3 regions of the Brevibacillus sp. NRRL NRS-603 genome follow, and region 1 is predicted to be linked to each of the others. Evidence: riboswitches for the same ligand, from Rfam matches in the RefSeq annotation. Region 1 holds a riboswitch; each other region holds the start of a gene.
What was found. Region 1 has a riboswitch for cobalamin ahead of nrdI (class Ib ribonucleoside-diphosphate reductase assembly flavoprotein NrdI). Riboswitches for the same ligand answer to the same signal wherever they lie in the genome.
Positions count from the first base shown of each region.

Region 2: linked by a shared signal. The riboswitch ahead of C7R94_RS16285 (ABC transporter substrate-binding protein) and the one ahead of nrdI (class Ib ribonucleoside-diphosphate reductase assembly flavoprotein NrdI) in region 1 are both predicted to bind cobalamin.
Region 3: linked by a shared signal. The riboswitch ahead of C7R94_RS13925 (ABC transporter substrate-binding protein) and the one ahead of nrdI (class Ib ribonucleoside-diphosphate reductase assembly flavoprotein NrdI) in region 1 are both predicted to bind cobalamin.

Region 1 is NZ_PXZN01000012.1:537,606-547,810, reverse strand. It holds gene C7R94_RS09730 (bile acid:sodium symporter family protein) at 1-634, shown strand, start outside; gene C7R94_RS09725 (YolD-like family protein) at 863-1,114, shown strand; gene C7R94_RS09720 (hypothetical protein) at 1,332-1,565, opposite strand; gene C7R94_RS09715 (GNAT family N-acetyltransferase) at 1,748-2,296, shown strand; gene C7R94_RS09710 (hypothetical protein) at 2,387-2,572, opposite strand; gene C7R94_RS09705 (glycerophosphodiester phosphodiesterase family protein) at 2,645-3,652, opposite strand; gene C7R94_RS09700 (hypothetical protein) at 3,818-4,063, shown strand; gene C7R94_RS09695 (DUF952 domain-containing protein) at 4,083-4,433, shown strand; gene C7R94_RS09690 (hypothetical protein) at 4,437-4,652, opposite strand; gene tlp (small acid-soluble spore protein Tlp) at 4,779-4,997, shown strand; gene mnmA (tRNA 2-thiouridine(34) synthase MnmA) at 5,137-6,249, shown strand; gene C7R94_RS09675 (hypothetical protein) at 6,271-6,600, shown strand; gene C7R94_RS09670 (ACT domain-containing protein) at 6,640-7,152, shown strand; gene C7R94_RS09665 (alpha/beta hydrolase) at 7,184-8,005, opposite strand; cobalamin riboswitch at 8,176-8,375, shown strand; gene nrdI (class Ib ribonucleoside-diphosphate reductase assembly flavoprotein NrdI) at 8,537-8,896, shown strand; gene nrdE (class 1b ribonucleoside-diphosphate reductase subunit alpha) at 8,883-10,205, shown strand, end outside.
Region 2 is NZ_PXZN01000016.1:232,378-242,582, reverse strand. It holds gene C7R94_RS16315 (N-acetylmuramoyl-L-alanine amidase family protein) at 1-342, shown strand, start outside; gene C7R94_RS16310 (hypothetical protein) at 327-803, opposite strand; gene C7R94_RS16305 (YitT family protein) at 974-1,630, opposite strand; gene cobU (bifunctional adenosylcobinamide kinase/adenosylcobinamide-phosphate guanylyltransferase) at 1,909-2,475, opposite strand; gene C7R94_RS16295 (ABC transporter ATP-binding protein) at 2,488-3,264, opposite strand; gene C7R94_RS16290 (FecCD family ABC transporter permease) at 3,273-4,310, opposite strand; gene C7R94_RS16285 (ABC transporter substrate-binding protein) at 4,312-5,307, opposite strand; cobalamin riboswitch at 5,465-5,614, opposite strand; gene C7R94_RS16280 (MBL fold metallo-hydrolase) at 5,764-6,708, opposite strand; gene C7R94_RS16275 (pyridoxamine 5'-phosphate oxidase family protein) at 6,865-7,428, shown strand; gene C7R94_RS16270 (MerR family transcriptional regulator) at 7,497-8,255, opposite strand; gene C7R94_RS30320 (hypothetical protein) at 8,392-8,562, shown strand; gene C7R94_RS16265 (manganese-dependent inorganic pyrophosphatase) at 8,613-9,545, opposite strand; gene C7R94_RS16260 (metallophosphoesterase family protein) at 9,689-10,205, shown strand, end outside.
Region 3 is NZ_PXZN01000013.1:415,817-426,021, reverse strand. It holds gene C7R94_RS13930 (FecCD family ABC transporter permease) at 1-886, opposite strand, end outside; gene C7R94_RS13925 (ABC transporter substrate-binding protein) at 911-1,930, opposite strand; cobalamin riboswitch at 2,099-2,298, opposite strand; gene C7R94_RS13920 (M24 family metallopeptidase) at 2,315-3,406, opposite strand; gene C7R94_RS13915 (alpha/beta fold hydrolase) at 3,530-4,300, shown strand; gene C7R94_RS13910 (ABC transporter permease) at 4,357-5,262, opposite strand; gene C7R94_RS13905 (ABC transporter permease) at 5,279-6,289, opposite strand; gene C7R94_RS13900 (ABC transporter substrate-binding protein) at 6,387-8,039, opposite strand; gene C7R94_RS13895 (ABC transporter ATP-binding protein) at 8,168-9,139, opposite strand; gene C7R94_RS13890 (ABC transporter ATP-binding protein) at 9,158-10,126, opposite strand.

The DNA of each region.
Region 1 (10,205 bases):
GAGCTTTTTGTGGTCATCGATTTATTTTGGGAACATCGCACTGACGCTATCTATTATTTTGTTGGATACGATGCTCTCTCCATTGATTGTTCCGTTGGGGATGTCCTTGTTTTTAGGGGCAACAGTCGAGATGGATTTGGCTGAACTGATGAAAGGTTTATTTTATATGATCGTGCTGCCGTCACTTGTCGGTATGCTGCTCAATCATTTGTCAAAAGGGAACGTCAAAAAAACGCTGGCACCAAAATTAGCGCCATTTTCTAAGATGGGAATGGGTGTAGTCGTCGCAATCAACAGCTCGATGGTCTCGTCTTACTTTCATATGATGGACGCGAAACTGGTGGGGATGGCGGTACTCGTACTGGTAGTAGCCATTTTAGGTTATTTAATGGGGTGGGGGATCGCAAGGCTGTTCGGATGGGAGCGTGATGTGATCGTCACGTTAACCTTCAACAGTGGAATGAGAAACATTAGCGCAGGGGCAGTTATGGCGATCACGTACTTCCCAGCGCCTGTTGCTCTTCCCGTTGTTCTCGGTATGCTTTTTCAACAAATACTGGCGTCTACCTTCGGGAAATTTTTGGAGCTGGTCGAGAAAAGACCGCAGCATCAAGCGCAGGAACTATCAAGCTAAAAGTAAAAGCCGTTTTCCAACACCAATGGGAAAACGGCTTTTTTCTTACAGATTCTTATGCGCGACTTGGCAGAACGAACCTTTCATAGGCTGTCATGCGGTTCAACTAAAGAAATCGGAAAAAAGAGTTGCGAACTTATGTTCGTATTCACTATAATGTAATTACAATTTCCCACACAGGATGAGGATCTGGATAACAAATGTTCGTAAGTAGGCGGGTGGAAAAGCGTGGCTAACAGCAATCTTGAAGTAACGAACGAAGAAAGAGAGGCATTTATGTATATGCTGCGAGATTCGGCAAGAGAGAATTATCCCTTGAATGTGAGCTGGTGTGTGTCTTTTGAGGGGGAGCGGGGGAATACGTGCAGCATGTGGGGTGTGGTCAAATGGGTAGACCCGAAGGCGAGACGTGTTCAATTAGCAAACCAAACGGGTAGCCAATGGATAGAGATGGAGAAGATTATTAATGTACAAGCATAGGTGTGTGTGTAGAAACCTTACATGAAAACCATTCATCGTAAGGCTTCTTTTCTTTTTTGCACAAAGGAGGAAGTGTAATTGTCATAAAACCTGACATAAAAACACGGAAAATTCGAAAGTTTGATTGACGTTCGTTTTTATTATGTTAGAATATATTACATAGCATGCATTCTCTCCACTTCCTATTTTGACCCAATCATTGGGTCCTTTTTTTTGCCTATGTACCATTCTTCGGATATGGCTTCCCATCTGCTTGAAATAACTTGCTCACCATTCCATAAAGACGACCTGACATGTTAGGAAAAACGAAGGAGTATTCATTCGCTCCTTGATTTAGCAAGACGATCGGTGCTTCCACGGTGTAGGGGATTTTCATTAGATCGAGCATCTTCTTATATTCCTCTACTTTGGAATGGTCGACCGTATAATAAAATGATTTGGAAAAATTCATGCGAGCACGCTCCTTTTCCTTATTGTAGCATATCCATTGTTTACCGTATAAATGAACATAATAAATATTATGTAAACAAAGTGCAATTTCCTTTCTCCTGAGGAAGAGAGAAGAGTAGCTTCACAAAGAGTTCCACCTATGATAAAATAAAGGACCAAAATTTTACCAATAGGAGAAAAAGGATGATAATCAGCCAACAACTACTTTCTGTGAATGGGTTATCCTACACGATTCGCTCTGCAATACAAACAGATGCACAGCAGTTGTCGGACCTGCGACTGCAAATCGATGGGGAGACTGAAAATTTGGACAGAGAAAGAGGAGAGGCTTTCATCGATGTGCAAGGATTCGAACACATCATCAATACGGATGCAGAAAGTCCAAGAAACTTGTTTTTAGTAGCTGTTGTGCAGAAGCGGATTGTCGGGTTTTCCAGATGTGCAGGTGTTTACTTAAACAGATTTGCACACAAAGTAGAGTTTGGTGTATGTGTATCAGAAGAGTTCTGGGGTTATGGCATTGGGAAGAATCTCTTGCAAGAATCGGTTGCCTGGGCAGACGCCAACCACATTACCAAAATGACGTTGAATGTGATGGAAACGAATGAGAAGGCAATTGAGCTGTACAAACGGTTTGGCTTTGAAATCGAAGGGGTACTCAAAAACGACAAAGTTCTTTCCGATGGCAATTACTACAACACCGTTATTATGGGAAGATTCAAAAATCAATAAATCGTTTCGTAGAACTCATGTCTCATTAAATGAAAAAACTCCGCAATCGTTAGCGGAGTTTTGCTGTCTGATCGGTGGTTAAGCTGTTGTTTAGCTGCTGAAGAAGCTACGGCTGGAGTGCTTTCTTTTATAATGAGAGCTGCCGTAATGCGAATGTCCGTACCGATTGCTAGAGCTGTATTTTCTGCGATGTTTGTAATCGCTGCTGCTGTATTTTCGGTACTTGTGCGAAGATGAGTGATTACCGAGTAAATTTTTCAAAAGCTTCTTGAGCATATCAATCACTCCTAGTTAGGTTGGAAGTCTATTCCGTATAAGTATATACGAATATGTTGGAGAACCGTTTCATTATTTTTCTACGTTTTCGTGAAAAGCCGGACCAATCAGATCGATCCGGTTCGTCCATATTCCTCCTGTAAAGCTTTCTGGCACTCGTTTTAAATCAGTCGGAACATCAAAGCCTTGCGACACATCTCCGCTGCCCGCGACTAGGATCACGCGGGTGTCTTTTGCTTCCATTCTTGCCATGAAACGATTCGGCCAACCCCAGAGCCATGGGGCAATTTGATCGGGAATATGCAATTGGGTTTGTGCACAGGCTTCCGGTACATATCCGGACCAACCTGCTGCGATGTACGGAATTAGGCAACTTTTCATTGTCGCCATAGACATCACACGCAGCTGTGGCAGTTGTTGCTTCAATGTCTGGATTGGCTCGTCACCGCCATAAACAGAGAGCTGTGCTAGTCGTTTTGCAGGCAATCTTGCCAAAACATCCGCCAACGCGTTCCCCTCGAGTGGGTCATTGCTTTTGATATGGATAAGCAGCGAGCGATCAGGGAATGTTTGTAGCACGTCATCGAGAGAGGGCATCATGCCAATCCCTTTTCCACGGAAGGGGAAGGTTTTCCCTTCATCCGCTGTATAATGGTAGCCAATGTCGAGCTGTTGTAATTCGGCCAAGGTATAATCTCTCGTGACACCGGTGCCATTGGTCCGACAGTCAAGCGTCCAGTCATGAAACACGGCAAATCGATTGTCTTTGGTCCATTGTACATCCAACTCGACAACGTCCGCGCCTGCATCAAAAGCAGCCTGCATGGACGCAAGCGTATTTTCCAGGTACGGATGCTCTGGTGGGTAAATCCGTTCCGCCGTACAAGTTTCATTGGTGATGTTTTCCATATGGAAGGTTTGTGCCATCCCGCGGTGAGCGAGTAAGAAGGGCTCGCCGTCAGGCTCCTTTGCGAGATACGAGCTGTTGCCCAGAAATAGAAAAGCAATGAAAAGAAGGGGAAGCCAGATGCGTTTTCGCCGGAACCATTTCTTTCGTGGTTGATTTCGTTGTTTTGCCATGATGGAATACCGCCCCTTCATTAAAATGCTCTGTTCATTGTAACAAAACGCAAGGGAGGAGGGTACATCCTTTGGGAGTAGGGCTAGGGGCTTGGCATCATTCGAAAAGACTGGCACAATAGACGGAAGATAAGATGTATCCCATGAAGAGCAAGGGGAGGTTCCATGAAAATAGCTTTACACCAAATCGCTTATCAGATCGGCATGCACCCAACCGAGATGGCGAAGCTTGTCTACGATGGTGAGATAACGGGAGAGGTACCTGACCGCAATCCGCAAGCAAAGGATGCCTGGGTGGATTTGCACTCTCTGCGTAACTTCATTCAATGGCGACATGATCAGGGGCGTATGGACCAGATGTTCTATGATAAAGCTATGCGTCACCTGAACAAAGCAATGCCAAAAAAATAATCGAATTCGGAGGAGAAACATGACAGACTCTATCATTTACTGCATGGTACCAAAAGCATACTGGGAAAAGTGGATGGACAAGGATCACTATTTACCGCGCGATTACGAGCAGGAAGGCTTTATTCACGCGACAAAAGGGGACGAGCTGCTTGAAAAGGTAGCAAACCGCGTCTACGCACAGTTTGACGAGGAGTTGTATGTACTCGTTGTCGATGAAGCGAAAACGACTTCGGAAGTCAAATACGAGGCTGCGAAGGATGGATTGCTGTATCCGCACATCTATGGACCGCTGAATCAAGATGCAATCGTAGATATGAAGCAAATGAATCGGATAGACGGCCAGTGGCGTCTGGGAACGTCCATCCGCTAATCGCTACCAGTTAAACCATTTAAGTAGCGCAAGCACTTCTTGACGCTTGGCCTCAGGTAGCTTGTCAAGTCTGCGCAAGAGAAGATCGATTCGCATGCGCTGTTCCACTTCGGATTCAGGTGCCTTTTGCCCCTTTACCCATTGTCGTTTCAGGCGGACAGGATCGATATCAGAGATGATCCGAAGCAGCTTTCTTTCCAACAAATCTAAGGAAGCCATAGGTGAAACCCTCTTTTTCGTTTAATCCGTGTTTCTTCTATTATAACACGGGTACATAAAGAAACCATGATTGGCGCACAATGGTAAAGGTGTAGAATATAACCCTTTGTAGGAGGCGTATCGATTATGGCGAAGCCGGATGACCGTTCTGACAACGCAGAAAAGCTCCAACAGATGATTTCCAATACGGAAGTGAACATTCGTGAGTCCGAAGATTATCTGACGGCTCATGCTGGAGAGATTTCTGCAGAGGAAAAAGCAACCCTCGAAGCGAAAAATGAGCGTCGTGAAGAAAGCATCGAGGGATTTCGCGCGGAAATCAAGGATGAATCTTCGCAGGCATAACCTTTCAACCAAACGTCTGGCGCCAACTTTGCGTCAGACGTTTTTTCATTCTCTCGGGCAAAAGTGCAACAAAACATGATTTGTTTTGCGAAACATGGTAATCTGTAAGGGTACAAATTGAATAAGAGGAGAAAGACTTATGAAGCGACCAGAAGATACACGCGTCGTTGTCGGCATGTCTGGCGGAGTCGACTCCTCCGTGACGGCTTACCTGCTTAAGCAACAGGGATATGACGTCATCGGCATCTTCATGAAAAACTGGGATGATACCGATGAATTCGGCCACTGCACGGCGGAAGAAGACTTCCAGGATGTCCGGCGCGTCTGTGAACAGATCGGCATTCCATATTACACGGTAAACTTTGAAAAAGAATACATGGACAAGGTATTCCAGTATTTTTTGGATGAATATAAACGAGGACGCACACCGAATCCGGATGTCATGTGCAACCGTGAAATCAAGTTTGGTGAGCTTCTTGCCAAGGTGATGGATCTAGGGGCGGATTATATTGCTACCGGCCATTACGCGCAGGTCAAGTACATCGATGGCGAGTACAAGCTGATTCGTGGTGCTGACAACAACAAGGACCAGACTTACTTCTTGAATGTATTGGGCCAAGAACAGCTATCCAAAACGATGTTCCCCATTGGTCATCTTCCAAAACCTCAAGTAAGGGAGATCGCAGAAAAAGCGGGACTCTATACAGCGAAAAAGAAGGATAGCACAGGGATTTGCTTTATTGGCGAACGCAACTTCCGTGAGTTCCTGCAAAACTATTTGCCTGCCAAACCAGGAAATATCGAGACCGTAGATGGAGCAGTCATCGGTACGCACGACGGACTGATGTACTATACACTGGGTCAACGACAAGGCTTGGGGATAGGTGGAGGTCATGGCACAAGCGGACAACCTTGGTTTGTTGTAGACAAGGATCTGGAACGGAATGTCCTGATCGTTGGCGAAGGCTCTGATCATATCCGTCTGTACTCGAAGAGTCTCCTGTCGACCAACGTTAGCTGGGTGAGTGATAAGAAACCATCCGAAACGTTTACTTGTACAGCCAAATTCCGTTATCGCCAGCCAGATCAGGGAGTAACTGTTCACCTGCTCGAGGATGGCAACGTAGAAGTTGTATTTGATCAGCCGCAAAAAGCAGTGACACCTGGTCAGGCTGTTGTTTTCTACGATGGAGAAGTATGCTTGGGTGGAGGTACGATTGACAAGGTACGCTTAGTCGATAAAGAGAACTAAGATAGACGGGGGAAGCACTCGGTGGATGCTACGAAAAAATCAAAAGTGATTATCGTTTCGTTTTTGGCGGGAGCGGTTCTCTTGGCGATCATCTCTTATTTCGGGATGGCCTCCATGGGTAAAGAGCATATGGCGACGATCCAAAACGTCATCAAGGAGAACGGCGGGATTGTAAACGCGGATGGAGTGACAGCGGTTCCGCTGGAGGAAAGTCCTTTTCCCAACGGCGGAAAAGGCAATACTATCTACCGAATCTACTATACAAAAGATGGGCAAACGTTGACGGCTTGGTATCGTGCTGATAACGAATCCTCCATTAAGAAAGAGCCGGAAGCATGGATTCTGCCGTAAAAACAAGGATAAACCTGACTGGGAGAGTGAAGGCATCACATGACCCAATATGCTGGACTGCGTGAGCTGGCTGAACTGATTCGAAGACTCGAGCCAGAGTTAGCGGGTGCACAATTAAGTATTCTTGCTCATGAAAATAAAGAGGAAATCGCAACAATGCTAGTGGAAGGACTCGGGACGAAGGTTCCTGTCCAACACAGCTCCGGCGAATATGCGAATCATTTGGCGATTTTGCGTGTAGGAGCGAACAAGTACACCTTTGCGCAGGACTGGAGAGAAGTGTACATCAGTGAAGTAAATTACTGCGCGTGTCGCATACCTCCAGGGGCCCATGGATTGTTGGTTCACCATATCGATTATCCAGGCGTGATTTATGATGTCTCACGAAAACTGGCCGAGTATCAAATCAATGTTTCCAAGTTGAATGTATCGCGCGAGCAAAAAGGGAAGAATGCCCTGCTTATCTCTGTGACTGATGAAGAGATTACACCGACGATTGTATCCGCCATCGAAGAGCTGCCCCAAATCACCAAAGTGTTATCTCTCCAGTAAGCGAATCATGCTAAACAAAAACTGCCCGTTTTTAGCGGGCAGTTTTTTTCGTAGCGAATTTGAGTCCTTGGCTAATGAGGACTGGTAAAACGGACGAATGATTTTCGTCAGCAAATTCTTTAAAGGAAGCTTTGATTTGACCGTTGCCCATGGAGGACAATCGTTCGACCAGCGCCAGAGATTTTTCTTTGACCAAGAATCGCCCATCGTTTTCCAGCTCCCCAATGGTGAGGAGCGCATGAACGTCGAGGTCATCTGTCAGCAGCTTCGGCAATTGACTCTCCTTCGCAAGCAGGACACTCTCATTCCAATGAATCGAGGGACTCCCAGCTATATAACGTTGAAAAGCATGTGGTTTGGTCAAAAGTACATGCAAAACAAACAACCCGCCTAGCGAATGTCCAAAAATCGCTTGCTGCGTCCGATCGACGGGGAAGTCGTTTTCGATGCTGGGCTTGAGCTCCTCCTCCAAAAAGGTGAGGAACTGCTCCGCTCCTCCCATCTGAGGCCACTCTGCACCTTTTGGGTTGCCAGGAAGCTCTGAGAAGGGAACTTCATACGTGTAATCAAAGAAACGGGCAGGATGGTACGGTCCGTCCGTTGGATACCCAATCCCGACGACGATAGCAGGATACACGCCAGTTCGTTCAGGGCCACGTGATTGTTTCCGTATCGCTTCGGTCATGGTGGCAAAAACAGAGTTGCCATCTAGCAAATATATGACGGGAAAGCCTGATTCCGGAGGGGGATCGGCAGGTACACTTACGAAAATGTGATAGTCTCGTTCTTGATAAGTCATGATTTTACTGTAAGAACGAGGAATGACGACCGGTTGATAGTCGGTGCTTTTCATGACGGCTACTCTCCAATCTCTCCAAGGCTAACCAACACGCACAAAATCTATTATATGAACGGGAACCAGAGATTGGCAATAGCCGAAAAAGGAGAATAGTTAGTTTTCGAAAAGAGCCCATACTGAGCTTGACTCCTACGATATATTGAGGTAAAGTAAGTTTTACCAACTACATATTGATGCGGTAAGGTGTTTACCAGCTAGATTTGGTAGACTTAATAGGGAAGTCGGTGAGAATCCGACGCGGTCCCGCCACTGTAATGAGAGAGTTCCATTTACGAGTGAATGCCACTGATCTTGAAGGATCGGGAAGGTGTAAATGGAGCGATGATCCAAAAGCCAGGAGACCTGCCTAACCGCTTGCACTGTTTACCCTACGGGAGATAGGGAAGTGTTCGAGCGCTCAATTCGCATTGGCGAATTGCTAGATGGAAGTCATCACGCGCATTCGGCATGTAAACGTCGGATGCGCTTTTACTTTGGCTAAATAACATACATACAGAGTAAAAATAGTAGGATAGGATGAGGGACATGCTAATCGCTTACGATTCAAAAACAGGAAACGTCCGAAGATTCGTCAATAAAATTAATTTGCCACATGTGGAAATTGATCAAGATATGGTGCTGGACGAGCCATTCATTTTGATCACATACACGACAGGATTCGGACAAGTGCCGGAGAAGGTGGCGACGTTCCTGAAGCGAAATCATGTCCATCTGCGCGGAGTATCCGCTAGCGGCAACCGCAACTGGGGAGCCAGCTTCGCCAGAAGCGCGGATACGATCGCGAGCCAATATGGCGTTCCGGTAATTTCAAAATTTGAACTGTCCGGTACCGGCCGGGATGTGGAACAATTTACGAGTGGGGTGGCAGCAATTGCGGCATATTGAATTGAACAACGAACTGATGCAGCGTGGCAACGACGGATTTTATCAACTGGAAAAGGATCGGGAAGCGGTTGCGGTCTTCATGGAAGAAGTGCAGTCCAATACGATGACTTTTGGCAGTGTCAAAGAACGCATGGACTATTTGATCGAGAATGACTTCTATGAAAACGTCTATGAAACATACACTGTTGAGCAGGTCGATGAAGTTTTTCGTTTGGCCTATGACGCTGATTTTCAATTTGCTTCGTACATGGCTATCTCCAAATTTTATAAAGATTACGCTTTGAAAACGAACGATAAATCGATGTACTTGGAGCAGTATCCAGACCGGGTGGCCGTTGTGGCACTGTCCCTTGGACAAGGTGACTTTGAGCTCGCCAAGCGTTTAACAGTCTCCATGATGGATCAACGCTTGCAGCCGGCGACACCTACCTTCCTGAACGCAGGCAAAAGCCGCCGTGGAGAAATGGTCTCCTGCTTCTTGCTAGAAATGGATGACTCACTGAACTCCATCAACTTTATTTTGGGAACTTGTATGCAGCTATCCAAAATTGGCGGCGGTGTAGCGGTGAACCTGTCCAAGCTTCGCGGACGAGGAGAGCCGATCAAAGGCGTCGAGGGCGCAGCAAAAGGTGTCATGCCAGTTCTCAAGCTGCTGGAAGATGCGTTTTCCTACGCAGATCAAATGGGGCAGCGCAAAGGCTCAGGTGCAGCATATTACAACATCTTCGGCTGGGATATCAACGAGTTTCTCGATTGCAAAAAGATCAATGCAGATGAAAAGGCACGCATCAAAACGTTGTCCATCGGCCTGATTGTACCAAACGTTTTCTACAAGCTGGCTGAGGAAAACAAGCCATTGACTGTGTTTGCTCCATACTCCGTGTACAAAGAATACGGCGTGCATCTGGATGATATGGACCTTGATGAGATGTACGAGGAGCTATTGGCAAACGATCGCATTAAGAAAAAGACCGTGATGAGCGCACGCGAGATGCTGACCAAAATCGCGATGATCCAAATGGAATCGGGCTATCCGTACATCATGAACAAAACGAATGCGAACAACAACCATGCGCTGAAAGATCTCGGTTCGGTGAAAATGTCCAACCTGTGCACGGAAATCTTCCAGCTACAGGAGACTTCCACGATTACCAATTACGGCGAGATGGATATCATTCGTCGCGATATTAGCTGCAATTTGGCATCACTCAATATTGTCAACGTGATGGAACGCAAAATGATCCGTGAATCCGTCCACGAAGGAATCGAAGCCATTACAGCCGTGAGTTATATGACGCGTGTAGAAAAC
Region 2 (10,205 bases), on a different contig from region 1:
GCTTTTAGTGAATCAAGGGGAGCAGATGCCTTCATTAGCATCCATTACAATTCTTCTGTGAAGCCGAATAGCGGTACGCTCACGTTTTATTATTCGCAAGACAAAGATGAGCCATTAGCTCGAGCGATTGAGTCTCGCTTGGCAGGTGGCATTGGTTTACGAAGCAACGGCATTTCATTCGGCAATTATCACGTCCTGCGAGAAAACAATGATCCGTCCGTCTTAATTGAGCTTGGCTTCTTATCGAATCCAAAGGATGAAGGCATCGTCCGTACATCGTCCTATCAGGACAAAGCTGCGCAGGCGATTACGGAAGCTCTGGCAGATTACTTCGGTCGATAATCGTACGGCTGGACACTGTAGGAGAACAGCTTCCGCTCGAATTTCCCTTTGGCACCAATGATCTGATACCAAGTCTCTCCGATCAACAAGTCGGTAGCGAAATCTTTGTCCAGCAAATTGCTGATCGTCTCCATGACTGCTTTCTCATTGTCTTTTTGGACTTTCAACGACAAGGCCAGGACGAAATATGCCTGGTCTTCTTCCATTTCCAACAAATGCAGACGGGCTGTACCACGGCGTTTGGCATTGAAACCGTCGATCACATTTGACAGACCTTTTCTTGCCTGCACTTTATACTTTGTCGCTTCCCTCCAAGAGGAAATAACCGCATCGTACAACGAAAACGTCAGGATGAAATGGCTGGCGTAATCCTTCGGGTTAAAAGGCTCCGGTCCCATTTGCTTCTCATCCGCTGGTATGACGACGAATGCTTTGTAGTTGCTAAAAAACGGATCGCTCATGGCAGGTCCTTTCCATCGATAGTATCTGTGTTGGTTAGTATCCACTAGGAAACCAGGATATTATGTACAAAAACCGTCATAACGTTCAAAAGGCCAAGTCGACATGAAAACCGACTTGGCCCTTTTGCTTGCTTTTGTATAGGCATGTTTTTCAACTGAATATCTACTCATTACCGGTGGGTCATCGAGACGCTTCCATGCCCGTGCTCCTCTTCCATGACCTCCATTCCTGCACCATGATTGACGGTCCAGGTGATGACTTGGCTGGAAATGACAACGGCCAAAATGGTATACATCATCTCTTTCATCGGTACGAACCAGAACGACATGCAAAGCACAATGACGTCCAGTAAAAGAAAGACCGTACCAATGGACAATCCCGTGTACTTACTGATCAACAGGGAGAAAATATCGTCTCCACCTGTCGCAGCTCCATAGCGCAGAACCAATCCGGTACCCAGCCCGGTCAATACACCGGCCAAGACAGACGCCAGCGGCATCATTCTGCTCATATCCATGACAATGGGTGAGAATCGTTCAAACAAATCGTAAAATACGGTAAAAGCAAGTGATGCAAAAATGGTGTCCCAAATGAATTGGCGGCCTCTTACTAACCAAGCAACCAAAAACAGTGGAATATCCAGCAAAAGCATCACCATCGCTGGCGACAAGTCAAAGGCGTATTTCGCCAGTAACCCCAAGCCAACAAACCCGCCTTCAGACAAATGGTTCTGAAAGTTAATGTGATAATACGCAAAAGCAAGTAAACAAGCTCCAAACAAAATCATACTGTAACGCTTAGATAACTGCAGCGCTCTCCTCATCATGGTTTCCTCGCATTTTTGTCGGTTTAGGCACAGACGACCAACCGACTACCGAGGAACATCGCAAGCATAAGTCGCTACTCATACAAAGGGCCTCGCTTTCGTAGTAGGTTAGTCGTCTTCAGTGACGATCGACTACTACGAAGCTAGATGTAGGAGAGGTCAAAACGTTTCCAGATCGTCCTATGGGGACGCATGGTATCCTGATCCCTTCCATGGCTTTTCTTGTATTATATCATAAAAAAGGTGAAAAGACGACTCGAAACCGTCTTTTCACCGAGTTAAAATCGGAAAGCTTGTCCTTTTAGCTCCACCGGAATCCCTGCTGTGACAAGAAAAACTTGATCGGCAACAGCTGCCACGCGTTGATTCATTAACCCCGCCAAGTCTCGGAACATACGGCCTAACGGATGTTGCGGGACAAGCCCGTCGCCCACTTCGTTTGTCACCAGCAAAACGGTCCCCGGGTAATCTTTTAGCTTGTTTACCAGCATATCCACCTGCTGGAGCACTTTCTCAAACGGCTGCTCCTCTCCAAAATGCAACAGCCAATTGGACAGCCAAAGGATCAAGCAATCAACCAAAATCACGGTCTGCTGTTCTTGTATGTTCTTTTGTGCTCCCAGCTTCGCAAGCCATTCTGTCAATGCGTACGGCTCCTCAATCGTTTGCCAAGAAAAGTTGGACTGCAAACGGCGGTCGCGATGGTGCAAGATCCGCTCTTCCATTTCCTCATCAGTGATTTGTGCAGTCGCGATGTAAACACCCGAGGAGCCCAAATGAGCCGCGTATTTTTCGGCAAACGTGCTTTTTCCGCTGCGTGCTCCACCTGTAATCAGTACAATCATGCTTCCGTCTCCTTACACCTGCGATTGCAAAATAATTTGCGGCAAATGATGAATAGGATGCTCCATGACAATCGGTCTGGTTCCATATACAGCCTCTATTCTGTCACTTTGCAAGATGTCTTTTGGTGTACCCACGCTTATCTGCTTTCCTTTATGCAGCATCAAGATACGATCGCAGTATAAGGAGGCCAGATTCAGATCGTGCAGCACTGCAATGACCGTCACCTGCGTCGTCTTTTGCCATTTTCGCACGATGTCCATAAGTTGAATCTGGTACCCGATATCGAGGTAAGTCGTGGGTTCATCGAGCAAGAGCACCTGAGGTCGTTGGATCAATGCCTTCCCCAAAGCTACGCGCTGCTTTTCCCCACCACTCAACTGATCCAGTGTGCGCTCTTCCAAATGTTCAAGGCCAAGCATTTGTACGATTTCATCAATGAGCGATGCGACATCCTGCTTTTCTTCGCCCAGCCAATTTTGGTAAGGAAAGCGCCCCATCTCCAACACTTCTCGAACACGAAAGCCGACTGGCGGGAGACCCTCTTGCTCCAATACAGCGAGTATTTTGGCAAGCTCTTTGCGAGGATACGAATAAAGCTTTTTCTCCTGAAGCAAAATGTCTCCTGCATCTGCCTTGATGACTCCTGAAATCATTTTCAGCAAGGTGGATTTACCGCTTCCATTTGGTCCGATGATGCCAAAAAATTCTCCCTTGTCCACGCAAAAATCGATTCCGTGCAAAACAGGCGTGTCCTGATACGATTTTTGCAAGCTGCGCACATTGATCATTGCTTACGTTACCTCTTCCTAAAGCGTTTATTTTGCTTCAATAAATAAGCGAAAAACGGTGCTCCCAGAAATGCTGTCACGACACCGAGCGGGATTTCTGTGGGACTCAGTAGCATTCTGGCGAGAGTGTCAGCCCAAAGCACATAGATACCACCGCAGATCGCAGCCATCGGCAGTAAAATACGGTGGTCAGGACCAACCAGCAATCGGACGAGATGCGGAACCACCAAGCCAACGAAACCGATAATTCCCGCGATAGAAACCGCCGCAGCAGTCAGGAGAGTCGAGACGACCAGAACCATTAGCTTCGTTCGATCCACATGGACGCCGAGATGCGCAGCCTGCCGCTCGCCTAGCGCAAATAAGTTCAAGGAACGCGCGTAGCTCACCAGCACCATTCCCCCTATAACCAAGTACGGAATCAAGACGTATGTAAACGCCCAGCCCCGAAATGACAGACTGCCCATCAGCCAGAACACGATCTCATTCACGGTCTGGTCGGATAACGACACCATAAAGGAAACGAGCGAGCCGAGAAAAGCCTGCACCACGACACCCGACAAAATCAGGGTCTCGGTTTGCAGCTTTCCTTGCGTGTTCGCGAGTCCGAGTACGATCCATAAACTGAGCAGTCCTGTGAGAAAAGCGACAACAGGCGTGCTCCATGCACCTAAAAAGCTGATTTGCAAGCCAAAAAGGATCAAAAAGGCTGCTCCGACTGCAGAACCCGATGCCACGCCCATCGTAAACGGATCTGCGAGCGGATTGCGCAAAACTCCCTGAAAGCCCGCTCCCGCAAGCGACAAGCAGGCGCCAATCAAGACAGCCAATACAACCCGTGGAAAACGAACCTTCATGACAATTTGCTCAGATGATTCCGGCCACGTTACGGTGATCCACTCAGACAAGCCCGGGATCTGATGGAGCAGGATGAGCCATACTTGCGAAATGGGGAGTTGTGCAGCCCCCATCGAGATACTGATAACTATTGATGCCAGAAGGACGAGACAGCTGACTCCTCCCCATATGAACAATCGTCTCTTCATTTTATTTCACCAAGTCAGGGTAAATCGCCTTGGCTACTTCGATTAAGCCTTGTGTAATACGTGGACCAGGACGGGACAAAGTATTTTGGTCCATGCCAAAGATTTGTTTTTCACGGATCGCCTTCATTTTATCCCAGCCATTGCGATTCGCGATCAAATCCTCCAGCTTGGCGCCAGTCTTTTCATCGGTAATTCCGCTCGCATACAAAATGACGTCCGGGTCGTTTTGCAAAATCTTTTCTTCACTGATCGGATTCCAGCCTTGGGTGTCGGAAGCAATGTTTGTCGCTCCAGCCAGTGTGATGAGTTCGTCCATGAATTCGCCTTTTCCGACTGTCCAGCCTGGGGAGAATTCCAGGTATACCTTTTTCTTCTCTTCCGGTTTTACATTTTTCACGGCTTCTTGCACGTACGCGATATCCTTCTTCATTTGCGCGACGACTTTTTCGGCTTGTTCCTGTGTATTCGTGATAACTCCCATCGTTAAAACATTGTTAAGGATGTCATCCATCTTTGTCGGATGAGTAATATAGACGGGCATTCCGAGAGATTTGAGCTTGTCAGCAACTGGCTTTTCCATCGAAATCCCACCGACGATCATATCCGGCGTTTGAGCGAGAATGGCTTCTTCATTTGGTTTGACGACACCGCCAATTTTCGGTTTTGCCTTCGCCGCTTCAGGATAATCGTCATAGTCTGAGACAGCTACGATCCGATCTTCCAAGCCTAATGCGAACAAAATCTCTGTCTCGGCAGGTGATGTTGAGACGATTCGCTCAGGAGCTTTCGCAAAGGTTACTTCTTTTCCTGTCGCATCCGTAACTGTCAATGGATACGTTGTTTGTTTTGCAGGCTGCCCGGCCGCGCTCTCCTGCGGTGCTGTCTGCGGTACGCTTGTTTGTCCACCTGGTGCTGGCTGGCCGTTATCGTTACCCGCACAACCTGCGAGACTCGCCGCAACTAGTAATGGGATCATGAATCGCAATGAACGTTTCATATGTAGAACTTCCTTTCTGCATGTCTGATTGACTGTACCTTCCAATAAAAAAAGCGACCCTTGCTTCCAATCGGAAATCAAAGGGTCGGCACCTCAGTGCAAACAGACAGGATGATCTGCTTCCTGAAATAGGCCAATCCTTTCCGCGAAGGCAACAGGCACGAAACACAAACAGGCAGGTCTCCTGGCTTACGGCTGAGGAACGAGCCGATTTACAGTGGCGGGACCGCGTCGGATTTTCACCGACTTCCCTTTTCACCCGATCTTTTTGTTAAAAAGACGAGGCACCTATTTGCTGTTTGAAATTGTCACAGTCCATGATTCATCCTACATCATAGCATTCCTTGGATGAAAAAAGAATGACCAACACGCAAGCCAATACTTTCTTGCCCGCTAAAAATGAAAAACGCCTGAACAAAAGGTTCAGGCAACTGGAATGCTTTTGGCGGCAGGCTATTACCCTCGTTTGTGCAAATAATCTAGAATGCCCATGGAGCATACCTGTAAATCGAGCTTGAGTATTTCCAAAACTTCGTGGTCACCACTGATTCCTTGTGACTGTAGATGATCCGAGACTCGTTCAAATAGCGTACGAGACAGTTCTTCATAGGTTTGTCCAGCATCAATCGCTGACTCTCCTTCCGCCACAAACACAGGGAGCCACTCACGTATTTGGCGGTACACATCGTCTACCTGCTCAGACATCCCAAAATGACCAAAGTAAATGCGATTCAGCTTGCGTGCTTCAAAACGGTCTAAAGACGCTAACATGGCATCCGGGTCAAACTGATTCGGGGAAGTAGATGGCAGCACGAGGTGTATGCCATCCTTTTTAAGCTGTGGATAAAGTACACCGGCCGTATCACCTGTGAACATCCCGCGGCTTACGGGATCGTAGATGCTGAAGTGATGATTGGCATGCCCTGGCGAATCCATAAACTCCAATACGCAATTCTCTCCGATCTTTAGTGTATCCCCGTCCCCGCGAATCAAAATCCGCTCCACGGAAACAGCCTCAATCGGATCGAACAATCGATCAAAATCATCATGATACACTGCTCTCGCCCCTGCGATCAGTCGGCTCGGATCAACGAGATGACGTGCACCTTTCGGGTGGACAACGACCTTTGCGTTCGGGCAATCCTTTAGAAAAAGTCCGGCTCCTCCTGCATGATCCAAGTGTATGTGTGTGACGATGACGTATTTTACTTGTTCTGTCGTATAACCGAGCTTGGCAAGACCGGCCTTGATATACGGGACAGAGGGGCTTGGTCCTGTTTCGACCAAAGTGAGCTCCTCTTCTGCGATCACATATGTCCCCGTACGTTCTGCCCAGCCCATATCAAAACCGTCTATTAAATGGATGCGTTCCCCTAAGTAAATTGGCTGTGATGCTTGCATGTAAATGCTCCTCCTTTTCAAAAACAATATATTGCATGAATATTTACACTTTACCATCTATTTTGGACGCATTGAGGATAAACACACAAAATCTTCATATTTTTATCGTAATATGAGGACAGCAAAAATAATTCCATTACCTGGAGGGGTGCAAAAATGGGTAAGCTTTTTTCTGAATTACGACCTGAGCATGAGGCGTTTATCAAGAAGCAACAGATGTTCTTTGTTGCCTCTGCTCCTATGGACACGGATGGTCACGTGAATCTTTCACCAAAAGGGTACGATTCCTTTCGCATTATATCGCCTACAGAGGTCGCCTATTTGGACCTGACTGGAAGCGGAAACGAAACCAGTGCTCATCTACAGGAAAATGGCAGGATTACTCTCATGTTCTGCGCATTTGAAGGCCCCCCTCTCATCATGCGCCTCTACGGCAAAGGAACGGTTATTCTCCCAGATACACCTCGATGGGATGAGCTCGTGAAAGACTTCCCGCTTCTACCCGGGGCTCGTCAAATCATTACCGTGAACATCCAAGAAGTAAAGACTTCTTGCGGTTGGGCCATTCCCTTCTATACCTTTTCAAAAGACCGTGACACCCTTCAAAAATGGACCTTGGCTAAAGATGAGCAGGAACTGCTTGCTTATCAACAAGAAAACAACGTACGAAGCATGGATGGATTGCCAACACCATTGGGACAAAAGCTTTTCCCGCAGTAAAAGGGGATAACGAAACGTAAAACGAGAAAGAAGCTGCCTTGCTCGCAGCTTCTTTGTTTGAAACCTCTTTACTTACTGGTATAAATGGTCACTGCATCGCGGAGAAACGCGGCTACACCTGGCTGCTCCTTGTCATAGTAAGCGGTAAAACGCGGGTCATCGACGTACATCTGGGCAACACCTGCGTGCGCTTCTTTGCTGTAGCTGTCCCAATAAAAGCTGAGCCATTGACGGTGAAGATCTGCTGCTTTTTGCGCAAGCTCATGAGCAGGATCTCCCGTCGCAAAAGCCTGTGCCAACGTCTCATGCAGTTCTTCATTCAACTGCTCAAGTGCGGCGTACTCCTGCTCGGTCATTCCTTTGATTTTTTGATTGGATTTGTCAACCAGGTCACTTCCATATTTTGCACGAATTTCTTCTCCGTATTGCGCCTCGTTGTCGTCAACCAACTTTTGCTTGAAGCCTTCAAATTTTTGTTTGTCACTCATCGTTTTGGTCCCCTCTCTTTGTGCTAATGTCAAATCGACATTGGCGATTAACGCATCCAATTGCGCTCGCCTTTCCAGGAGCTTCTCGCGGTGCTCCCGCAGTGCCCGGTCAGCATCAAAGGTTGGTGAATTCAGGATCTCCTTGATTTCCTCCAAGCTCACACCCAGCTCGCGGTAAAAAAGGATTTGCTGCAATCGATCAACCTCTTGCTGTCCGTAAATGCGATACCCTGACGAATTGATTCTCGCCGGCTTGAGAAGATCAATTTCATCGTAGTATCGGAGCGTCCGGGTGCTGACACCCGCCAGGAGTCCTAGCTTTTGCACCGTATATTCCATGTTCATTCCTCCTGACAAATTGATCGTACACATTTACGGACCGTCAATGTCAAACACATTTTCATAAAAAAATTGGCGTTACTCTTTATCCATAATTTGCTAAAATATAGAGAAAGACATACAAGGGGGGACTTCGATGCTCTATATCATCGGCTTCATTGTAGCCATAGTCGGTGCTGGATGGGGATTAACAGGGCTGCTCAGTCTTAAAGCGAGAGATAAATATGCCATCACGCATTACAGTGAAGATGCTTATGCCCAGCAAACCTTGTCCCATATGCATACCGACCCTACCCAAGGAATGTAAACATAAAAAATGGCTGCCCGCATCCTGTGCATGGCAGCCACCTTTCTTTTTTACAGAGCTTGGAATGTATCGGTCAATACCGGTACGATTTGCTTCTTGCGGGAGACAACGCCCTTCAGAACAGCTTTGTTGTCCACCAATGTTACTTGGTACGCTTTTTCTACTGCTTGTGTTGCGCTGCCGAGTGCGATCGCAACAGAGTCGTTGTTCAAGATATCGGTTACGACAAATACGAACAGGTCCAAACCTTTTTCAGCGATATTTGCATTGATAGCCGCTTCCAGTTCGCCTTGGCGTGCAAGTACATCATTTACATCTACTGCATTTACTTGCGCAATTTCTACTTTCGCATTGCCCATTTGGAACTCTTTCGCATCCAATGTGAGCAATTGTGCGATTGTTTTGTCGCTCAGGTCTGCCCCCGCTTTGAGCATTTCCAAACCGTATGCTTCCAGATCGACACCCGCGATTTTAGCCAGCTCATGAGCAGCTGCTACATCTTGCTCCGTGCAAGTTGGAGATTTCAACAGCAGCGTATCCGAAATGATAGCAGAAAGCATCAAGCCCGCCATCTCTTTTGGAATGTCTACGCCGTTTTCTTTGTACATTTTCTTCAAAATGGTAGTCGTGCAACCAACCGGCTCGGCACGGAAGTAGAGAGGATTGCTCGTCTCAAAGTTTGCAATACGGTGATGGTCGATCACTTCTGCCACTTGCACTTGTTCAATGTCATTCGCGCTTTGTTGGCGCTCATTGTGGTCTACAAGGATGACTTCATTTACTTCATTCGCTACTGTTTCTACGAGGCGCGGCTCTTTTACTTGGAAGTAATTCAACACAAATGCTGTTTCGCTGCTGATTACACCGAGGCGTACAGGCTCTACATTTGCGCCCAATTTTGTTTTCAAGTCAGCGTACACAAGTGCTGAACAAATGGAATCTGTGTCTGGATTTTTATGACCGAAGATTAGTTTTTTTTCCATCATCCATACTCCTTAATCGTAATTTGGCTTCCAAATTATACCACAGCTTAGCGGATATGCCCAAGATACATTATAGGTTCAAACTCGATCGTTGGAAATAAGGTTTTGAAGATCAATCCGTAATGAATGGGAGGCGAAATAAAATGAGAGTGGCAGCTTTGTATGACATTCACGGGAATGCACCTGCACTACATGCAACATTGGCAGAACTCGAAGTTGTGAAGCCTGATCTTATTATCATCGGAGGGGATACCATATCAGGCCCAATGCCTGTCCAAACACTTGAGATACTCTTCCAATTGGATACACCTGTGCAATTCATCCGTGGTAATGGCGATCGTGAAGTACTCCTCACTTTTGACGGTGAGGCCAAGGCCTTGGAAATGTCCGATTCTGTGCGGGAAATCACGTCATGGGTTGCGGAGCAATTGAGCCGCTCTAATCGTGACTTTTTGTCGCAGCTCCCTCTTACCTACACGTTAACACGTGAGAATTATGAGGACGTACTCTTCTGCCATGCCATTCCCACCAATGATGAAGCTATTTTCACCCCACTCACTCCTGATGCAGTTATGGCCACTTACTTTGAGAGGACGCTGCAACGAATAGTCATCTGCGGTCATACGCATATCCAATTTGAACGTCGCCTTGGCGATATGC
Region 3 (10,205 bases), on a different contig from region 1:
GCAGGACACGTCTGTGATCCGATCCGACCATCACACGGACGATATGGGGCATCATTAACCCGACAAAACCGATTGATCCCGCGATGGACACGATCACCCCCGTGAGCAGTGCCGTGATCACTAGGAGAAGCTTGCGGAATTGCACCGTATTCACTCCCAATGTTCCTGCTGACTCCTCGCCCATCAGCATTGCATTGAGCGAGCGGTATTGGGCCATTAAGACGATGAGACAGATGACGACAATCAATGTAGGGATCGTCAAGTACTCCCATTTCCCGCCAGCCAGACTTCCACTTAACCAAAACAAAACCGTCCCAATTCCATGCTCATTCGGCGCTGAAAAAACAAGGAGACTGGTAATAGCCGACAAGATCGCCGATATCGCAATTCCAGCCATGAGCAGGCGTACCGTCGAGTTTTGTCCACCGATACGGGATAGCGTAAAAATGAGAATGATGGACACAAGGGAGCCTGTAAAAGCGCCAAAGGATAGCGCATACTGCCCGTACATGCTGAATGCTCCGAATATAATCACCAAGGTAGCTCCAACCGAAGCACCTGAAGATACGCCTAACACATACGGGTCAGCCAGGGAGTTGCGAACCAACGACTGAATCGCTACTCCCACGACAGACAGACCTGCGCCGACGATCGCCCCCAAGAGTACACGCGGAAAGCGAATATCCCAAATAATCGTTTGCTCCCCTTTGGACCAATCCACCTCAATCCATTGGGTGAACATCGGAATTTTCGATAAGGCGATTTTCCAAACCGTTGTCGGCTTAATCTCCACTGATCCCAAGGTAACTGCGAACGTGATCGAGAGGAAGAGTCCGACCAGTAGAGTAATGATGATATAAGGTAATTTGATCTGTTGCAGTGCTATTCCCTCCCTTAAAAAGGGTGTACTCTATTTGAATTTATCCGGGTAGAGTCCTTCCGCCAATATTTTTAGCGCAATCGGTGCTCGAACACCTTCAGAAGCCGCAGACAAAGGCAATACCATCAGTCGTTGATTTTTAATCGCCGGAATATCCGCTAGTTCTTTTTTGGTCAAAAGGAAATTGCGTTTTTGCTCGACGGTTCTATCACCGTAGTCTACGATAATAATCACATCTGGATTGCGACTCACTACTTGTTCCCAACTGACCTCTGCCCAACCCTTTTGAATGTCATCAAAAATGTTCTTACCGCCAGCAGTCTTAATTAAGGACGTCATGTAGTTGTTGGCTGCTGTGAAAGGTTTATCTTCCCCGTTGTCGTACACGAACACTTTCAGTGGCTCGTCCACCTTGCCAATTTTGCTAATCGTTTGATCCATTTCACTCTTCATTTTATGGATCAAATCATTGGCTTTGTCCTCCACACGGAAAATGCGCCCAATATTCGTAATATCCGCGAACACATCGTCAATTGTCGGTCCAGGAATGCTAGATGACTCTTGCAGATACGATTTGATGCCGACCTTTTCCAAGTCCTGCATCGTTCCTACGCCCTTTTCGCCGAATCCACTTTTCCATCCGGCGTATACGAAGTCTGGGTTCGCTGCCAACAGCACTTCTTTCGTAGGATACTTGTCAGACAGTACCGGAATCTTGTCGTAATCTGCCTTTAACTCCGGAAGGATTTTATCGTCTAGGCACGCGGTTCCGACCATTTTATCAGCCAGGCCCAATGCCAGCATGATTTCCGTGACGTGTTGGTTCAAAGTCACAGCACGCTCAGGCGCTTTTGGATAGGTCATTTCGATGCCATTATTGGTTAGTGTTACAGGCTTGCTCTCTGATGCTGGAACAGCTGTTTGTTCTGTTTTGGCTGGAGCCTGTGTTGTCGTAGCAGAGCCGCATGCCGAAACCAAAAGCATGGCAGCTGTCATGATACCGAAACCTAGTCCCTTCATTAATGTATGTGTTTTGTTTGCCTTAAACATCAGTAATCCCCTTTTCTGTTGGAAATGTTGGGTTGAACCAATCCTCCACAAAAAAAGCACCCCCCATTTCAATCGGGAGGTGCACGACAAACGTAGATAAAGCTATAAGCAGGCACAAAGGCGCCCTTTCATAGACTGCTTCCACATCTGTCCCATCCTCGTGGGTCGATTGTATATGATCGCATGGCAGGTCTCCTGGCTTACGAATCAACACCCCCAGCTACCTTCCCATTTTTTGTCTTGCAAAAAACAGTGGCTATTCGCTAGGCGCTCCTCGTTACAGTGGCGGGACCGCGCCGGTTTCTCACCGGACTTCCCTTTTAAGCTGACGGCTTATACCATCCAGCACCATTCGATACGTATTCAATTTTCACGATTTTTTCATTAGTTGATAGAAGTCAGTTTTTTCGGGAACTGCGTGAGTATTTCAACGCCCGTTTCCGTAACCAATACATCGTCTTCAATTCGCACGCCGCCTACACCTGGAAGATAGATGCCTGGCTCAATCGTAAATACCATCCCTGGACGAAGCGCTTCTTGGTTCTGGCTGTGAACAGACGGATATTCGTGTACATCCATCCCAAGTCCATGCCCCAGACGGTGCATGAAGTATTCTCCGTAGCCTTTTGCGGTAATGACATCGCGAGCGGTTTTATCCAAATGCGCAAAGGTCACACCCGGACGAATCTCAGCAATTGCTGCTTCGTTGGCAGCCAATACTGTCTCGTAAATTTCTTGTAGCTGGGCACTTATCTCGCCTACAGCAAAGGTACGAGTAATATCGGATACATATCCGTTTGCAGCCACCCCGATATCAAACAAAAGCAAGTCGCCTTCTTGGACTTGGCGTGTTCCTGGCTTTCCGTGTGGCAGTGCCGACTTCTCCCCTGCCAATACCATGGACGTAAAGGATGGACCTTCTGCACCCAAGCGCTTCATCTGGAATTCCAGCTCAGCTACGATTTCGGTCTCGGTCATACCTATCTTGACTTTTTTCAGGGTCTCCCGCAAGGAATCCTCGACCAACACAACAGCGTGCTTCAGACGATCCACTTCATCCGCGGATTTGATCAATCGCATTTCACGCAGTGGCTCTTCCACGTCCACATAGCTCGACGCCAGAACAACTTGCCCAAGTGCTTCGTAGCGCTCGACAGTCATATGACTTTTCTCAATTCCGAGCTTCGCCAAGTTCGCTGGCAACACTTGCTTGAGAATTTCATACGGGTTTTGGATATCCGTATGTGTATAGATATCTTGAACGAACGAAGCTTCTGCCGCTGCTTCTCGATCAAGAGCAGGTACAATCAAGGAAGGCTTTCCCTCAGCAGGAATAACAAGACCCATAAAACGTTCATGCGGGTCAGTAAAAAATCCGGTCAAATAGTAGACGTGCTTGGGAGAGGTAATCAACACCGCGTTCAGCTCTTGCTCTGTCAAAAACGTGTGGAGCTTCGAAATGCGCTCTTGAAACAACTTCTTCACCCTGCTTTCACCAATTATTCTATTGCGAGAATACCACTTCCCCATCAAAAAAAGAAGAGTTCAATTGCAAAATCTACTTCGTATCGGACAACCTAAGGGTGGGGTGAAAATAAAATGGAACAAATACTCGTGCATCAGGATGGCAAACAGTTTACTTTTCACATATCGGGAAAAGGCCAACCGTTATTGTGTATCCATGCGCCATGCATCGGCTCTATCAATTTTATTTATCAGCAAACACTCGCAGATACATATCAGCTCATTGTCCCTGATTTGCCCGGACATGGTGACAGTTCGCCGATGGAGAAGCCTTTTTCTATTGGAGAGTTGGCAGAACAGCTCCATAGGCTGATCCCGTCACTCGGCATTGAGCGTCCCTTTATTTTAGGGTACTCCCAAGGTGCTTCTATCGCCCTTGAATATTGTCTTCGCTATCCTGATCATGCACAAGGCGGCATACTCGTGAGCGGTTTTTCCGAAGTAAATGACCTGTATTTACATGGACGATTCTGGATGGCACAGGCATTGTCGATGCTTCACGGAGCTCCTCTTTTAGCCCGTTCGATTGCTTCCTCACATGTCGATGACCCAGAAATGCGGGAAAAGTGGACAGCGCACGCCTCCAAAACAGATCCCACCAGCCTGAAATACCTTTACGCTGCCGGACATCGTTATCAATGTACGGAGCGTCTTGGGAATATCCAGCTTCCGATTTTACTTGCCTATGGCGAACAAGATAAACGGATGCATCATTATGCGCAAATGCTTTCGATGAAATTGCCAAAAGCAAGACTCGAGATGATCCCTAACGTAAAACATCAAGTCATCACGAAAGCTGCTCCTGCTTTCAATCAGTTGTGCCGCACCTTTATGGAACAAGGATAAATAAGAAAAGACAGAGGGACGGCATCTCCATTCCCTTCTGTCTTTTTGCAATTGGATTAGCTCTTCATTCGCGGGTCGAGTGCATCGCGCAAGCCGTCCCCGATTAAGTTAAAGCCGAGAACAGTCAGCATGATAGAGAGCCCCGGAAAAATAACAGTCCATGGTGCTTTCTGAATGTACTGACGGGAATCAGCAAGCATTTTTCCCCATTCTGGTTCTGGTGCTTGTGCACCCAGCCCGAGAAAGCCAAGTGCAGCTGCTTCGATAATCGCTGTTGCGATCCCCATCGTCCCGGTCACAATAATTGGGGCGAGGCTGTTCGGCAAAATATGCTGCATGATAATCCGGGAATTTTTCATTCCGATTGCCCGTGCAGCCATGACGAACTCTTCTTCCTTCAAGCTCAATACGCGTGCGCGCACCAAGCGTCCAAATGTCGGAATGTTAATAATTGCAATCGCAATCAAGGCGTTTTGCAGAGAAGGCCCCAAGATGGCAACGACAGCGATAGCCAAAAGAATACTTGGAAACGCAAGCATAATATCAAAGAGACGAGAAATGATCGTATCGATCCATCTGCCATAGTATCCTGCCAAAAGACCGAGCAAGGTCCCTGCGAGAACGGAGCCAATGACAGAGAACGTCCCTACCCACAAGGAGATTTGTGCCCCATAAATAACGCGACTAAATACATCACGACCATTGTAATCTGTTCCAAACCAATGCGCTTCAGAAGGCGGCTTGTTTTTCATCACGAGCTCGCCTTCGTAGTACGGATACGGAGCAATCCATGGAGCTAGTACCGCCACAACAATGAAAAACAAAATAATCCCGAAGCCCACCAACGCCAGCTTGTTTTTTCGCAGCGTCCTCCATGCATCCTTCCAAGGAGAGACTACTTCTTCTTGCTTCACTTTTAAAGGTACTACCTGCGCTTGTGGTTGTAATTGTGGTTGTGCCATGTCTCTTCGTCCCTCCTTAGCGATATTTGATGCGTGGATCGATATAGGCGTACAAAAGGTCGACCAAGAGATTGATCAGGACGAAAATCGTCGCGATCACAAGAATACCGGATTGGATAACCGGATAGTCACGGTTTCCAATGGCAGTCACAATATAACGACCGACACCTGGCCATCCGAAGATCGTCTCTGTCAAAACAGCTCCACCCAGCAGCAACCCTGTTTGCAAACCAATTACCGTCAAAACAGGGATCATCGCATTTTTCAGTGCATGCTTGTACACGACCCAAAACTGTGTCAGCCCTTTTGCACGAGCGGTTCTGACATAGTCGGCTCGCATGACTTCCAGCATGCTCGAACGAGTGATACGTGCAATGATCGCCATCGGGATCGTACCTAACGCGATTCCTGGCAGAATTAAATGCTTGATAACCTCCCATAGCTGATCCCAACGACCAGCCATCATCGTATCCAGTATATAAAAGTGCGTAATGGCCTCTACGGGATTACGCGAATTGTCGCGACCAACTGATGGCAGCCATTTCAGTTCTTGGGCAAACACCCATTGCTCCATCAAACCTAGCCAAAAAATCGGCATGGATACACCAACCAAAGCGATCAACATCGCACAGTAGTCAAACCAGGAGTTTTGCTTCCACGCAGAAAGAATCCCTGCATTTACACCGATAAACACCGCAATCAGCATGCTCACAATTGTAAGTTCAGTCGTCGCCGCCAAATAAGGCATGATTTCATCTGAAATCGGCGCATTCGTTTGCAATGATTCCCCAAGATTTCCGCTCAAAATATTTTTCATATAATCGAAATACTGTATGTACCACGGATTATTCAATCCCAATGCTTCTCGTATGTCTGCAATCGCTTGTGGTGTTGCTTTTTCTCCCAAAATCGTCAAAGCCGGATCACCAGGGATGGCACGAATAATGGAAAAAACGATGATTGACATGCCCACTAAGACAGGAATGAGCATTAAAATTCTTCGAATGCTGTAAGCTAGCAATGCCATCTCCTCGCCTTCCTGCATAAAATAATCGCTACATAATGAATGAAAGGAGGGTAAGAAGAGGTATGCACTCCTCTTACCCTTTTCCTAATGAAATAGCTTACTTGAAGTCTACCTTTTCCAAACTTTCAGATCCTTTTGGATGCGGGTTGTAGTCTATGATATTCGCTTTTCCTGCCAATGCTGGTGTAGAGTGTGCCAGCGGAACCATTGGCACATCTTTGAAGATGATCTCTTGTACTTGTTTGTACAGCTTTTCACGCTCTGCTTGGTCTGGATTGGATTGAGCTTTCATCATCAATTGAGAAGCTTCTTCGTTTGCCCAGCGTGTATAGTTGTTGCTACCGATGCTGTTTTTGTCGAGCAAGACAGCAAGGAAGTTGTCAGGGTCTCCATTGTCACCTGTCCAGCCAAGCATGAACATTTCTTGCTCACCCAAACGAGTCTTTTCCAAATACGTTGCCCATTCCATCGTCACGATCTCAGCATCAATCCCGATTTTCTTCAGGTCTTGCTGGATTGCTTCTGCAATTTTCACACCTTCTGGCATGTACGGACGTGGAACTGGCATTGCCCAGAACTTGATTTTAAAGCCGTTTGGATGTCCTGCTTCCGCTAGCAATTGCTTTGCTTTATCGAGGTTGAACTCACGATCTTTAATATCGTTGTTGTGTCCCCACATGGTTTTTGGCATTGGGTTGACTGCTGGTTCTCCAACCCCATCGAAAAAGGCTGTTACGATTTCAGGTTTGTTAATCGCATAAGCAATAGCTTCACGAACTTTTGGATTGTCGAGTGGCTTCTTCTCGACGTTAAAGCCAATGTATCCAATGTTATTGGTAGGACGCAGGAACAGTTGCAGGTCTTTGTTATCTTTTACTGCTGGGATATCATCTGTGTTCAGACCATCCATCAAGTCGATCTCACCAGATGCCAAAGCAGTTAGACGTGCCGTGTTTTCCGGAATGACCTTGAACACGAGCTTATCCAGCTTCGGATATCCTGGGCTCCAGTAATCAGGGTTTTTCTCGAGCGTGATCGTGTCGTTGCGCTTCCACTCTACGAATTTGAAAGGCCCTGTACCGATTGGGTGCTCATTAAATTTCTTAACATCCTTTTTCAATGCCTCAGGCGAGCCGATCGCGAAAGGAGACATGGCCAGGTTGGCAAGGAATGGAGCCAGTGGACGATTCAACGTGAATTTTACAGTGGTCGGATCGACTGCTTCCACAGATTTGATAATGTGAGTCGCGTCACCCTTGTAACCACCAAATTGGCTCACGTAGTACTCGAAGCCCTCTGGTGAATGCTGTGGATGGCTCTTGTCGCTCCAGCGCTCAAAGTTGTATTTGACCGCCTCTGCATTGAAATCAGTTCCATCGTGGAATTTCACGCCTGATCTCAGTTTCAGCGTATAAACGAGACCATCAGGAGTTACTTCCCATTTCTCAGCCAACGATGGAGCGAGCTCTGTTGAGCCATCCGCGAAGCCAATCAATGTATCCATAATGTTCTCGGTTACCTTAAATGTCTCACCATCAGTTTGCGTGATTGGGTCAAGCCCTTTTGTGTCTGCACCGCGACCGACGATTAATTGCTTCGGTCCAGTTTTTGCAGGCTCAGTTGCAGGTGCCGGAGTTTCTGTCTTTGGTTGTTCTGCCGGCGCTTGTGTCGTAGTGCTAGAGCATCCAGCAATCAGCATGGCCAGCGCCACTAGGCTGGTCATGGTTGCGGAGAGAACTCTCTTCTTCATGAAAACATCCCCCTTTTTCTAATATTGGTCGCATGTTCCTTTTTGGTAGATGGTCGATACAATACCTACTGCTTTGCATCCCCCCTTTACAAGACTTCCTATTCGGCAGGCAAACTCCCTTTTGTCGATTAGGACTTGTATAAGTGACAAGCAACAAAGTGACCGTCGCCTGTGTCCGCAAATTCTGGCCGCACAGTTCGACACTCCTCTGTTACATGGGGACACCTCGTATGGAATGTACAGCCACTTGGAGGTTTTGCAGGGCTCGGCACATCTCCCTGAAGAATAACTCTTTCGCGTACTGCGTCAGGGTCTGGCGAAGGTACCGCCGACAGTAGTGCTTTCGTGTACGGATGGAGCGGATTGGAGTACAATTGGCTACTCGTTGTCAGCTCAACAATTCTGCCAAGGTACATCACGCCTACCCGATCACTAATATGACGCACTACACTCAAATCGTGGGCAATGAACAAGTATGTAAGGCCGAATTCGCGTTGCAAATCCTGCATGAGATTGAGCACCTGCGACTGAATGGACACGTCCAGTGCAGACACAGGTTCATCCGCAACGATCAATTTGGGTTTGAGCATCAGTGCTCTCGCAATGCCGATCCGCTGCCTCTGTCCTCCGCTGAATTGATGTGGATAGCGGCTCGCGTGATAGCTGCTCAGACCAACGATCTCCAGCATTTCCTGCACGCGCTTTTTTCGCTCTGCCGAAGAACCCAAGCCATGTACAATCAAAGGCTCTTCCAAAATCTTCTCAATATTATGTCTAGGGTTAAGCGAAGCAAATGGGTCCTGAAAGACAATTTGCATGTCACGTCTCATCTTTCTCATTGCATCTGTGGAAAGTGACATGACATTTGTCCCGTCAAAGTTGATTTCACCTGAGGTCGGTTCAATCAGTCGAAGCAAGGAACGCCCCGTCGTGGACTTTCCACAGCCGCTCTCCCCTACCAGACCCAAAGTTTCGCCACGCTTAACGGTAAACGATACGTCATCTACCGCCTTTACTACACCTACTTCCCCTCCAAGAACACCGCCTGTGATTGGGTAGTATTTTTTCAGATTTTTTACAACCAGAAGATCTTCTGCCACCTGCATGCTCCTCTCGGGTTATTCGGTCAGCCAGCAACGGGAAAGATGATTGTCCCCTACCACTTTTAATTCTGGCATCTCACTGCGGCATCGGTCTGATACTCTATCGCATCTTGGTGCAAAACGGCATCCGACAGTAAGCGAACCCGGAATCGGGACGTTGCCTGGAATCGAATAGAGACGCTCCTGTGATCCTTCCAGCTTCGGCAACGAATTCAACAAGCCGATCGTATAAGGATGCTTCGGATTTTTTAAGATCGTACGAACATCGCCTTGTTCAATCACGTTGCCTGCGTACATCACCACGACGCGGTGACACATTTCCGCAACGACCCCAAGATCATGGGTAATGAGGAGAATGGCTGTGTCAGCTTCCCGGTTGAGTTGGCGCATCAGGTCCAAAATCTGCGCTTGAATCGTCACGTCGAGCGCAGTAGTAGGCTCGTCTGCAATCAAAAGCGCCGGATTGCAAGCCATAGCCATCGCAATCATAACGCGCTGCCGCATGCCTCCGGAAAGCTGGTGCGGGTATTCATCGACAATCGCTTCCGCTCGAGGAATTCCGACTTTTTTCAACATCTCAATAGCACGTGCTCTTGCGTCCTTTTTGCTCGCCTTCGTATGTAATCGGACTGATTCTCCTATCTGGTCTCCAATCGTAAATACCGGATTTAAAGACGTCATCGGCTCCTGAAAGATCATCGCAATTTCATTTCCACGGATGTCTCTCATTCGCTTTTCGTCAACAGATACGAGGTCCTCCCCCTTGAATTTAATCGAGCCTCCCACGATTCTCCCTGGGGGATTGGGTACTAGCTTCATAACGGAAAGGGAGGTAACGCTTTTTCCGCAGCCGGATTCGCCTACGATACCGACTACTTCTCCTTTTTGCACCGTGATCGTCACGCCATCAACGGCAGGGATTTGGCCGCGGTCCGTGAAAAAGTGCGTTTGCAGGTTTTCGATTTGTAGGACAGGATGTGACACGTGGCTCACCTCTCTCACCGATATATACTTCCAAAATAGACCTATCAATAGACATTATTACATTTATTCAATTTTTTCG